DNA from 3 places in the Sphingobacterium sp. UBA2610 genome. Region 2 is predicted to be linked to each of the others. Evidence: riboswitches for the same ligand, from Rfam matches in the RefSeq annotation. Region 2 holds a riboswitch; each other region holds the start of a gene.

Region 1 (4,255 bases), on a different contig from region 2:
GTCTGTGCTGCGGCATTCTTCCAATCGATTCTAGCCAGCTCATTTTCCAGTTTTTTGGACTCTATTTTCATTAGGTCCCGATGCCCATTGTAGAGGTTCAGATAAAAATCCAGGCCGCTATCGTACAAGTAATGAATGATATCATGCTGGGAAGGTTTATTTAAAAGCCCCTGGTCATATACAGGCATATTACTTGCATAACTAGCAGAAGCTCTGGCGGAAATCTTAGGGAGCAACTCCATGCGTTGCTGCTGTACTGCCACCTCAGTTTCTTTGAGCTGCAAATAGGACTGCTCGATGTATTTACTGTTTTGTAGTGCTTTGTCGATCATGTCTTTCAGCGACATACGCAAAGAATCGAGGGCGAAGGTGTCCGAAATAGCGCATACTAACAATCCCATGGTTAGTATGCCTTTTGCCCAATAGGGAGGAAAAAAGTTCACGTGTGCTATGTAATTTTTTTGCGTTGCAAACTTAGACACTTATTGGAACTTGGATTTCTTCACAAACGCCAATATGTTATGGAAAAAAGACATTTTTTCATCAATTCAAACAAAAAGACCAATATCTGCCAAGAAGTCCTTACAATATCCTTTTTTACAGCACATAAAAAAGGCCTTTCAAATCATGATTTGAAAGGCCTTTCTCGACGGTATAATAATAGATTATCCGTATAAGGAATCTTCTATTGCATTCCACAACTGGATTCTCTTTTGTAGCGCAACTTTACTGATCTCTTTCATTTCCGTCCATTTAACCTCATCGTCCTTCGCAAGATCTGTGATCATCTGCATCGCCAACGGTCCATGCTCGTCGCCGTCAAGATCAATATGGCGTTGAAAATAATAAATAAAGCTATCCAGATTGGCTGTAGGAAAGTTTGTTTTAATTTCTTCCAAAATAGAGGTAAACATTCCCGGGATAAGATCTTCGCGTCCAAATGTAAATGCTGCAGCAATTTTATGCACCTCGCCCTCAGCAATCACTTCGAATGTAAAATTCAAAAAGTCTTTGATCCGCTTGTCCAATGTGGTCGTTGCAATGACATCGAATATGTTGCTCGATTTTTTGGCTTGAGCAATAAATTTGTTGACCAGATGAAGGTCGGCACCCATGGCATCCATGGCGTCCAGATACATCTCAAAATGGCTCAAACGGCGGCCATCAATGTATTCATCCGACTCCTCAGCCAATACAATTTCGTTGATTAGATAGCGTGTTGATGGATGCTCACTCGCAAACCAAGGTAAAGTCGTACAGGTCAATTTAATCTGTAAAGCTTTTAGTAAAGACATAAAATCCCATACAGCGTACACATGCCCTTCTGTAAAAGAACGTAGATTCTTGATCGTTTTGATCTTACGATATAAAGGGTGTTGCAATAATACCTCGCGTTCGGCAGCAATGTATTCGTTAATTTCCGCAATTCTATTCATGGCGCAAAAGTATTGTCTTATCTCTATTTTTAAAAGTATTTTCGATGAGATTACAGTAACATGATAAATTTTTCGCCCAGCTATCCGCTTCATAACCAAATCACAGCCAACCACGCGCCTCGCTTTTGACCTCCGTATTCCTGTTGCTAACGCCCATTTACCCTTAAAAACAAAAATATTTTTTATTATAAAAAATAATCTACTATATTTGTAGAGTATTCAGAATTGCATGATGCAATACCAACCGAGTGCAGGCACCGCGGTGGTAAATTAATACGGGTTTCGACCAAAATAAACGTCGCTGAACGATTATTTTCCCCAACAAGATCTGGATACAGTTTATGGTTTAATCCTTTAAATTTTTAAATTGTATGGCTACTACAACAAATCTTTACCAACACTTACTGGAAAAATTCAGTTATTACTCAACAGATGAACTGATACAGCTCAACAATGACACCATTTTGGGACAAGGCTGGGGTTCAGCCAAGGCAACCTTTAGAACAGCTTTGATCAGTACGTTCTCCAAAAGAGGATTGGATCTTTCCAACATCATTTCCAAGGAAGACGGTTTTACCTCGGTGAAGCATGTCCCTGTACGCTTGGAACAGAATGTCCTGATTCCTTTACAGTAATCGTTATCGGCAAAAAAAGGTAGGCCTAGCCTACCCTTTTGTCAATGAGTGATGATATTTTAACGTATGATTGAGTGAATGTGCGGTCTGCCGGGCATCGTCCTGATAGGACGATAAATCTTGGCAGGCTCTGATATCTGCTACATCCACCTTGTTTCTTACTTTGCTGATGACCTGATTTAATTCCGATTTCCAGTTGCCCGGATCGCCAAAATCGTCCACCCAATTTTTGTTGATAAACCTTTTATAGTTCAAAAGCAAAATATACAATTCCTCACCACTACCGGCGCGATTGATTGACGTGCGCCAGTTCTCTAATTTTTCTTTAAAACTCATAACCAGCAATATACAAAAAAATATTTGGATTCCAAAATAGTTGCATTTGAAACGGATAAGGATAACGAGAAATAAAATGATAAAATGATTAAACCTTCGGTGAATTATCTTGGTCATAAAGGAGGGATTCAATATAAATATCATATTATAAAACAGATACATTATGGCCTTTATCCACTTAAAAAATATGCTTGTTATTTCCTTTGCATTGCTATGTATATTGGAGAAAAGTATTGCTCAACAAGGTCGTCACAATAAAAGATCTACGTCTCAGACGACGTTTCGACATGACAGAGAAAACGATTATGTCAACATAGGCAACCGGATCTTCTACAGGGATAAGATGGTCGAAGGTGTCGATGCACGATCTTTCAAAGACCTCGGCAATGCTTATGCAATAGACAACTGGAATGCCTATTATCGTGGCGTTAAGATTAAAGATGTATCGCCACATTCTTTCCAATCACTTGGTTGGGGATATGCCAAAGATAGTTGGAATGCCTATTATCGTGGCGTTAAGATTAAAGATGTCTCTGCGCCCAGCTTTAAAATACTGGATGAAGGATATGCCAAAGACAGTTGGAATGTCTATTATAGAGGCAATCGACTAAAAGATGTATCCGACCAAAGCTTTGTTCTTCTCGGTGATGGATACAGCAAAGATAGCTGGAAAGTCTATTATTTTGGTCAGGAGATAAAAGATGCAACTGCTTTTACATTTAAATATCTGGGCAAAGGTTATGCGAAGGATAGCTGGAATGAATATTATAGAGGAAAAAAATTAGAATAGAAAATAGACCACGGGATTATTCTATTGAATAATTCCAATTTCCTAATCCTTTCGGTATCTCCCAGGATTCGGCTTTGGTCTTGTAATTATTAAAGTGACCTTTTTCCCAAGTGGTAATATGGTAACCTTTACAGAACTTACAATAATAAGCCCTTTTGCAGGCATCTTTACCCATCCTGTGTTTGATACGTTTACCATCCAGTTTGTTTTTCATCCGGGATCTGAACTTAAAGTGAAGCATTGCCCATTGCGCCTCAATTAAAGAAGGAAATCCAACTTTACCAGTAGCTCGGCATTTCCAGGTATTGTCCCTTACTTTTTCCATAATCTATCTATTAAAGTTCATCTATTCAATTTTATTGCTCCTTTTCTATTGGCACCTGCATCATGACCCATTCTCTGATATGTTTTGCAATTTTATCGGATACCTCAAAATTATACCTTCCCTCAAAAGGGATTTTGAGCAGGATACGCAATCGGCCCCGTTTCAGTTGCAGGCAAGCTTGGATCATATCCAAAGGTATAGCCTTATCCCGGTCTATCTTTTGTACAAATCCCTTCGTGCTATTGACAACTTCCTTTAAACTGCGCTGCTCGCCACAAGTCAGATTTTCGTCCATCGCAGTTCTTAAATAAAGGCTGACTATACCATTTTTATAAGTAAAAATCCCGATATCCTTATAGGATATCTTTTGGGACAAGATTTTATTATTGAGCAGGAATACTTCCTGTTCCAGATCCATGGATCTTAACAGAGCTGAGTCTATTTCATCCATTGAATCCACATCTCTATCTTCCCCTGCTGTTTCCAGGATCTCTTTCAGCTCTTCGATGCCCGGAGAAAGCAGCTCAATCTGCTCCTGGAGATCTATCGTTCTTGATTCCTGCTGCAGGATAGTTTCTTTCTGTTCTAAAATCAATATTTTTTGCCTGTGGTAAACAGCGACGTAGAAATAAACTGTATAGGACATGTTCAGGACCAGAATACCGCTAAATATGACCATTAAAGGAAACAGCAGCCATTCATCCTTCGCCTGTGGATCGGGGCCAATGATCCA
Region 2 (4,255 bases):
AGTATTCGAGAAAGCCGACTCAATCTTGAGCCGGCTTTTTTTGAAACAGCCAATAGGCTAATCGTTTGCCAAATCATGTCTCACAGCTAATCGCCAAATAAGAAAAATATGACTATTGATCAATGCTTTTACATCGGTTACATCAGTAAAACAAGAGGTCTTAAAGGAGAAGTACAACTGTTTTTTGAATTCGAAGAATACGAGAGTTTGGATATCGATGTTGTCTTTGTAGAAGTGAACAAAAAGCTTGTTCCTTATTTTGTTGATGCCATTAAATTTCAAAAAAATAGCACTGCTTATGTAACATTTGAGGATGTGGATCATATCGATAAGGCTCAGGTACTCGTTCGTAAAAAGCTATATCTTTCCAATGATAAAATGCCCGAGCGAGACCCGGATGATTTTAGATATACTGATTTAATCGGATTTTTAGTGATCGATGAAAACCATGGCGAACTGGGGCAAATAACAGATGTTCAGGAATTCCCACAACAATTTGTCGCCACAGTAGATATGGATGGCAAAGAACTGATGTTTCCGCTGTCCGACGATTTGATCTTAGGAATTGATGGCGAAGAGGAGATCATTGAAGTTGAATTGCCTGAGGGATTGGTCGATCTGTATAAGGAATAGGCATATCCCCAAGCTTATTCAATTGAATATCCTATACTTACTATTGCAGTAATTTCTTATCTTGGTCCTTATATATTAATATTACTATTGGGCATAATTATTAATTGATTTTGAAACCGTTATTACTGCTGTTATTCACACTCTCATTGTCTTCGTGTACTTTCTTTGGGAAGAAAAAGGAGTTTCCTGAAGGTAACTACCAAATGATATTGGGCTATCCAAATGATGAGTATCATAAATTAAAAAGAGAATCTCCCCAAAATGTGGAGGCAGATACCTATGGTAATGATCCTATTCTATACCGATCCTTTCTTTCGCTTCATGATAAGGACCAGTTTGTCATGGCGATTGATGATATCTTACTCTTTGGTAAGTACAAATTTGACGGTGATAGATTAGAATTGACGGATGAGAAAAAAGGTAGTGTCGCTTTGGATATTGTTAAAATAAAAAAAGATTTTGTTCAGCTGAGAGGTGATTTTTCACAGTTTAGCTCAGCACGTATACCCACTAGTGAAAGACTTTATATCAACTTTGTGTTAGATAAAACCCTTATCCGGGAAACGCCCAGTAAATTTGATAGCCAAGTGAATTTATGGCGAAATGCTCCGGTAAAATCAGAAAGTGAAAAGGAGATAAAAGCGAGGGCCTTGAATTTCGTAGATTATTCTATCGCTTATTTCCAACACATATCAAGCTCTGGCACCCATCACGATTATCGAATGGATGGTGTCGAATCACCAATTATTTATGCCGAGAATGGCATTGTGCTCAAGGCATGGGCAGATGTTCCTGATTCTTGGAAGGAATTATTTTACAACGAAAAAGAGGCATTAGTCGCCTATCACTATTTATTTGACGGATTTAAATATGGATCGAAAGAAGAGTACCATGTTCGGGGACTCTTATTGATCACATTTTATCTCAAAAATTTACGGAATTCTTTGGCAGCTAATCTTTAGCCAATGTTCTTGTGGCATAGTCAATCTCTTCGCTGTCTATGATCCTCGATCGTTAATTCTACTGGTTTTTCTAGGTCTTTAACTCTTGGTAGCGCGAAGAATCCTGTCGTTGCATGGACACAAAGCTAAAGTGACGTTGAAACATCGTTTATTGAAGTCTTTTTGCTGCTATTTTTGCCTTTTCGAAAAAATATTTTTGTCTTTTGATTTTTTAAAACGATATTAGCAACGCTTATAGAGAAAGGCCGAGGGAATAGACCCGTTGAAGCCTTAGCAACCTGTATTGTTCAAGGTGCTAAATTCTACCCTACTCCATGTGGGAAAGATAAGTTACATGTAGATAAACGATTCCTCGACGTGTGCGTTTCGATGTAAGCCAACCAAACTAAAAACAGTTTTTTAATGAAGATTATCGATCATATCCAGAATGCCAAAGGAAAAACATTGTTTTCTTTTGAGCTATTGCCACCGGCGAAAGGGCAGGGCATCCAAAGTATTTTTAAAACCATGGATGAACTGATGGAGTTTAAACCTCCTTTTATCGACGTCACCTACCATCGGGAAGATTATATCTATAAAGAGCATGCGAGTGGATTACTGGAACGTGTTTCCTATCGTAAACGTCCTGGGACAGTGGCGATATGTGCGGCCATCATGAATAAATATAAAGTGGATGCGGTGCCACATTTGATATGTGGGGGTTTTACAAAAGAGGAAACTGAAAATGCATTGATCGATTTGAACTTCCTGGGGATAGATAACGTTTTGGTGTTGCGGGGTGATGCACGTAAGGGCGATGCCGATTTTATACCAACCGATGGTGGACATGCTTTTGCAACAGACCTATTGGAACAGGTAACCGATATGAATAAAGGAAAGTATCTGCATGAAGACATTATCACGTCGGAAAAGACTGATTTTTGCATCGGAGTAGCCGGGTATCCCGAAAAGCATTTTGAATCTCCAAATTTCAATACTGATTTTAAATATCTGAAACAAAAAGTCGATATGGGAGCAGAGTTTATTGTGACTCAGATGTTCTTTAATGTTGAAAAATACAAGGAATTTGTAACAAAATGTAGGGACAATGGAATCCATGTGCCCATTATTCCGGGATTAAAACCACTGACAACAAAAAAGCAATTGGTGACCTTGCCAAGAATTTTTCATTTAGATATTCCAGAGGAACTGAGTGACGCTGTCGCGGCATGTAAAACGAATGCCGACGTCAGACAGGTAGGTGAAGAGTGGTTGGTACAACAGTGTCAGGAGCTGATTAAATTTGGCGCTCCGGTATTACATTTTTATACGATGAGTAATCCTGGTCCAACAAAGAAGATTGTTGAAAAACTAGCCTAACTCATAAAATGATAAAAAAGGGAGCAGATAAGCTCCCTTTTTTATGATAATATTCATTGTGAAAGCCTGAAATAGGTTGAAAGTCTCGGCAGCGTGGTTTAGGTCGATCTCTATATTCAGTGTTGAATAGCCTGTTTACAGTCAGGTACTGGTGTTAAATAGTGTTAATTCGTGTGTCGGAGTCAGGATAACTTTTTAACTTAAAGTGCTAAAAAGGATTTTAACAATAGACCAATTGACCTTATGACGTACAATAGATTAAATTCTCTACTCGGTTTTGCTTGCGGACTAATTGCCACCTGTGTATATATCGCTACAGTTGAAAAGACGGTAAGCTGGTGGGATTGCGGTGAATTTATAGCCTGTGCCTATAAATTGGAGGTGGCACATCAACCGGGAGCACCATTGTTTCTTCTTATTCAGAATATATTTTCTAATCTCGCTTTAGGGAATAAGGGGCAGATCGCCTATTGGATGAATATAGGTTCTGCAGTTTGCAGTGGAATTACTGTTACCTTTTTATTTTGGACAATAACCGCCATTGCTAAAAAGCTACTCAACAAAGACAAACAAGCTTCTTTGTCAACCTACCTGCAGATCTTCGGCGCAGGAGTTGTCGGTACAATGGCATTTAGTTTCAGCGATTCATTTTGGTATTCGGCAGTAGAATCTGAAGTTTATGCAATGTCTTCCTTATGTACAGCAGTTGTATTTTGGGCAATTTTAAAGTGGGAAGTCCGTGCAGATGAAGACGGTAGCGATCGTTGGCTGGTTTTTATTGCTTTTGTTATGGGGCTTTCGATCGGAGTGCATCTATTAAATCTTTTAGCAATCCCGGCTATCGCGATGGTTGTTTATTTCCGAAGAGCGAGACAGGTTAATGCGAAAGGGACAATAAAAGCTTTCCTCGTCGGAGTGCTGATCTTGGGGGCCGTTTTGTGGGGAATTATTCAATGGTTAGTCGGTCTAGCGGCTAAAGTGGATCTCGTATTTGTGAACTCATTGGGAATGGGATTTGGTACCGGAATTTTTTTCTCGTGCCTATTATTGGGGGGATTGATAATTTACGGTCTATATTATTCCTATAAAAAGCAGAAATATACACTCAATACAGCCTTGCTGGTTCTTTGTTTTGTTTTATTTGGATACAGTTCCTACACCATGGTCATGATCCGAGGGAAAGCAAATCCATCCTTGAACAATAATGCGCCGGATAATGTATTTTCTTTTTTAGGATATTTGAGCCGTGAACAATATATACGGGAACCGTTACTCAAAGGACCTTATTATGACTCGCAAGT
Region 3 (4,255 bases), on a different contig from region 2:
AGAAAGCACTTCTATTTGAAAAAATGAGAAAATACAAAAAGGCATTGAAGGCGTTAAAAAAGGCTAAACTTGAAAATGTTGACCTCGATTTTTCGTCAAGCCTGAAGGCGATTGAAGATCGGATTAAAGGAAAACAGGAAATTAAGAACGGGAACGAAAAGGAAAACAAGAAAGAACGGAAGAACAGCCGAAAATAATCTCACCTTATTCGGATAACAGTTTTTATTTTGAACGAAGCCCAATAAAGAAGCCCTAGCTGAAATTTCAGCTAGGGCTTTATCAATATAGTTTAAGAATTATTCTGCTCTTAAGATTTTCGCAGCCTCAACCATAGACTCTAAAGCCGCTTTGGTTTCTGGCCAAGCACGAGTTTTCAAACCACAGTCAGGATTAACCCAAAGTTGTTCTGCTGGAACTACTGCTTTTGCTTTGCGCAATAGATCTACCATCTCATCTTTGCTTGGAACACGTGGTGAGTGAATGTCATAAACACCTGGACCAATATCATTTGGATATTTGAAATCACCGGCGAAAGCATTCAATAATTTCATTTGAGAACGTGAAGTCTCAATCGTGATAACATCGGCATCCATTGCAGCGATATCTTCGATCACATTATTGAACTCAGAATAACACATGTGTGTGTGAATCTGTGTATCGTCTTCAACATTTGATGAAGAGACACGGAAAGCACGTACTGCCCAGTTCAAGTAATCTTTTTGATCAGCTTTACGTAACGGTAATCCTTCACGGATAGCTGGTTCATCGATTTGTATGATTTTGATACCTGCTTTTTCCAAGGCTTGTACTTCATCCAAGATCGCCAATGCAATTTGGTAAGTCGTTGTTGAGCGCGGTTGATCGTTACGTACGAAAGACCATTGTAAGATTGTTACGGGACCAGTCAACATACCTTTAACCGGACGATTTGTCAATGATTGTGCATATGAAGACCAACGGACAGTCATATCTTCAGGACGGTATACGTCACCATAGATAATCGGAGGTTTTACACAACGTGAACCGTAAGATTGTACCCAACCATTTTGTGTGAAAGCGTAACCAGCCAATTGTTCACCGAAGTATTCAACCATGTCATTACGTTCGAATTCGCCGTGTACTAATACGTCGATATCCAATTGCTCTTGAAGACGGATGGTGTTTTCTGTTTCTTCTGCGATTGCTTTATCGTATTCTGCCTGCGTAATAGCACCCTTTTTCAGATCTGCTCTCCATTTACGAACATCTTTCGTTTGTGGGAATGAACCGATAGTTGTGGTCGGGAACGCCGGTAAGTTGAATTTCGCTTGTTGCGCTGCTTTACGGTCTGCAAATGCTGAAGTGCGTTTTGCATCGTCATCAGTAATATTGCTTGTACGTGTTTTAACCTCTGGTTTGTGGATCAATGGAGAGGTACGGCGGCTTTCAGCAGCCGCTTTGTTCGCTTCGAAGCGTTTTGCTGTTTCAGCATCAACTTCTCCCTCCGCTAGTACGGCTAAGTCTTTTACTTCAGCTAATTTTTGTTTAGCAAATGCTAACCAGTTTTTTACTTCAGCTGGTAGCGATTGTTCATTGTGTTCATTGTCTAAGTCAAAAGGAACGTGCAACAGTGATGAAGAAGGAGCTACCCATACACGGTCTTTTCCTAATGCATCAACAGCCTGTTTGATTTTAACCAATGATTTTTCGTAATCATTTTTCCAGATGTTACGGCCTTCAACAATACCTAAAGATAATGTTAATGAAGCAGGAACTTTAGCCAATACCGTATCCAATTGATTTTCACCGCGTACCAGATCCAAATGTAAAGCATGGATAGGTAGGTTAACTGCGATATCTTCGTTGTCTTTTAAAGATTCGAAGTAAGTCGTTGCGATTAATTTGATATTTTTTGCTGCTGCAGCTAATTTTTCGAAAGTAGGTTGATATAAAGCTTTTACTTTAGCATCTAAATCCAATGCTAAGAAAGGCTCGTCAATCTGAACATATTGTGCACCAGCATCAGCTAGTTTAGCTAGTATTTGCTCATATACTGGAATAAGTTTATCCAATAAATCGATACGGTCGAAGCCAGCTTCTTTTTCTTTACCGATCAAAAGGTATGTAATAGGACCTAATAGAACTGGTTTAGTATCGATGCCCAATGATTTTGCTTCGTTGTATTCATTTAAGAATTTTTCGGAAGTCAATTTGAATTCTTGATCTTTGGTGAATTCTGGTACCATGTAGTGGTAGTTCGTATCCAACCACTTGGTCATTTCCATTGCAGTCACGTCGATTCCTTCTTGTTGGAAACCGCGCGCCATGGCAAAATATAGATCTAAACTGTAATTGTTGTCTACTTTATTCAATAAAGAATGGTAGCGAGCAGGAATTGCACCAACAGTGAGGGTTAAATCCAATACTTGATCGTAAAAAGAGAAATCATTGGAAGGGATCAAATCTATTCCAGCATCTTTTTGTGTTTTCCAATTGCCTTCACGAATTTTTTTTGCTGTGTCCAATAATTCCTCAACAGAAGATTTTTTAGCCCAATAGGCCTCATTGGCTTTTTTCAATTCGCGGAACGCGCCCACACGAGGGTAACCTAAATTGTTAGTCAATAACATAATGAATGTTTTTAATATTTCTTTTTCAACTATATTTCTTGCTAGAGAGAGAAGGACACACTAGAATTTGGTGACTTCGGCTTATCATTCCCATATCAAGTAGGGTAGAATTTAGCACCTTGTCAAGGGACAGGTTGCTAAGGCTTCATCGGGTCTATTCCCTCTGCCTTTCTCTATAAGCGACGCTAAGTTAGAACATTTCTTTTTGAAATGCAAATTTTTTATAAAAGTGCGTCAATTTTTTATATTCTACTAAGGATGAAATTGTTTTGTTCTTTTATTTTCATCCACGAATTCGAGTAAGTCACGCTTGAATACGTGTGTAGCATAAAAAGGGGAATGACTATATTTTTCATTCCCCTTTTTTTAGCTGACCAAAAGTTTGTAACCTTTTCCGTGCACATTGACAATTTCAACTTTGCTATCTTCTTTTAGATATTTACGAAGTTTACTGAGAAATACATCCATACTTCTACCCGTAAAATAGTTATCATCATGCCATATTTTTAACAACGCTTCTTCCCGGGTCAGCACATCATTTTTCTTTAAGCAAAGCAAGCGGAGTAGTTCAGCTTCTTTCGTGGAGAGTTTTTGCATCTGTCCTTTGTAAGAAATCTGCTGACTTGTATAATCAAAGAAATAATCGCCAATTTCAAATTTATCCGCAACCACTTCTTCTTCTTTGTCTCGAACACTGCGTTTCAGCAAAGCATTGATGCGGAGCAATAATTCTTCCACTCGAAAAGGCTTGGTGATATAATCATCTCCTCCTAGCTCAAAGGCTTCGGTCTTATCTTCCATCATCCCCTTTGCTGTGGCAAAGATAATAGGAACAGTATTGTTTGTTTTTCTGATTTCACGTCCAACTGTAAATCCGTCCTTTTTTGGCATCATGACATCAAAAATACAAAGGTCGTAGTTATTTTTTTTGAATTGAGAAATCGCTTCATCTCCATCCGTGCATAATGTGACGTCAAATTTTCCCTTTAATTCGAGATAGTCTTTTAAAAGATCCCCCAAATTAGGATCATCTTCTGCTAATAATATCTTTTGCATAATGAATATATTAATTTTCACCAATGTCCCTTGATGCTGATAAATCAGCCTTCCTCAACCTTTGAAATTTTTTAAAGAGGAAATATACAAAAAAGGAACGTTTTATTTTTTAATAGGCAAAATTACTTCAAAGGTCGTGCCTTTATCTTTTTCACTTTTAACTGTAATTTTTCCGTTCAGCCTTCTCAGAATGTCCTGTACATAACTTAAGCCAAGGCCAAATCCTTTGACATTATGAACATTCCCAGTTGGAATACGGTAAAACTGGTCGAAAATCTTTTGCAGGTGATCCCGGCTCATCCCAATACCATTGTCGGCTATGGTGACAACAATGGTGTCGCCAACATTTTTTGAATTGATGTTGACATGTAAATCTCCTTTGCTGTACTTGATGGCATTATCCAAAAGATTGTAAAATACATTGGAAAAATGTAACTCATCACCAACGACAACATCCTTGGTCGCTGCAAGATCTATACTGAATTTCCCGCCAATATTTTGCATCCGTAGCTGCATACTGTCCGTTACTGCCGAAACAAGATCATTGATGCATACTTCTACCTGGTCGAGTTTTAGCGTTTCTTTTTCTA

The links. A riboswitch is a leader RNA that binds a small molecule or an ion and turns the genes downstream of it on or off. The one in region 2 is predicted to bind S-adenosylmethionine.
Region 1: another riboswitch for S-adenosylmethionine. It lies ahead of B4Z47_RS04120 (5-oxoprolinase); the one in region 2 lies ahead of B4Z47_RS13430 (methylenetetrahydrofolate reductase).
Region 3: another riboswitch for S-adenosylmethionine. It lies ahead of metE (5-methyltetrahydropteroyltriglutamate--homocysteine S-methyltransferase); the one in region 2 lies ahead of B4Z47_RS13430 (methylenetetrahydrofolate reductase).

The regions. Positions count from the first base shown of each region.
Region 1 covers NZ_DDKA01000005.1:149,834-154,088, forward strand. The annotation lists gene B4Z47_RS04110 (TolC family protein) at 1-401, opposite strand, end outside; gene B4Z47_RS04115 (DUF3050 domain-containing protein) at 666-1,436, opposite strand; SAM-I-IV-variant riboswitch at 1,647-1,740, shown strand; gene B4Z47_RS04120 (5-oxoprolinase) at 1,808-2,071, shown strand; gene B4Z47_RS04125 (hypothetical protein) at 2,102-2,407, opposite strand; gene B4Z47_RS04130 (DKNYY domain-containing protein) at 2,571-3,197, shown strand; gene B4Z47_RS04135 (hypothetical protein) at 3,214-3,522, opposite strand; gene B4Z47_RS04140 (hypothetical protein) at 3,554-4,255, opposite strand, start outside.
Region 2 covers NZ_DDKA01000019.1:165,823-170,077, reverse strand. The annotation lists gene rimM (ribosome maturation factor RimM) at 109-633, shown strand; gene B4Z47_RS13435 (hypothetical protein) at 744-1,595, shown strand; SAM riboswitch class I at 1,825-1,927, shown strand; gene B4Z47_RS13430 (methylenetetrahydrofolate reductase) at 1,998-2,954, shown strand; gene B4Z47_RS13425 (DUF2723 domain-containing protein) at 3,198-4,255, shown strand, end outside.
Region 3 covers NZ_DDKA01000017.1:164,821-169,075, forward strand. The annotation lists gene B4Z47_RS11735 (hypothetical protein) at 1-197, shown strand, start outside; gene metE (5-methyltetrahydropteroyltriglutamate--homocysteine S-methyltransferase) at 297-2,609, opposite strand; SAM riboswitch class I at 2,688-2,791, opposite strand; gene B4Z47_RS11745 (response regulator transcription factor) at 2,976-3,665, opposite strand; gene B4Z47_RS11750 (sensor histidine kinase) at 3,768-4,255, opposite strand, start outside.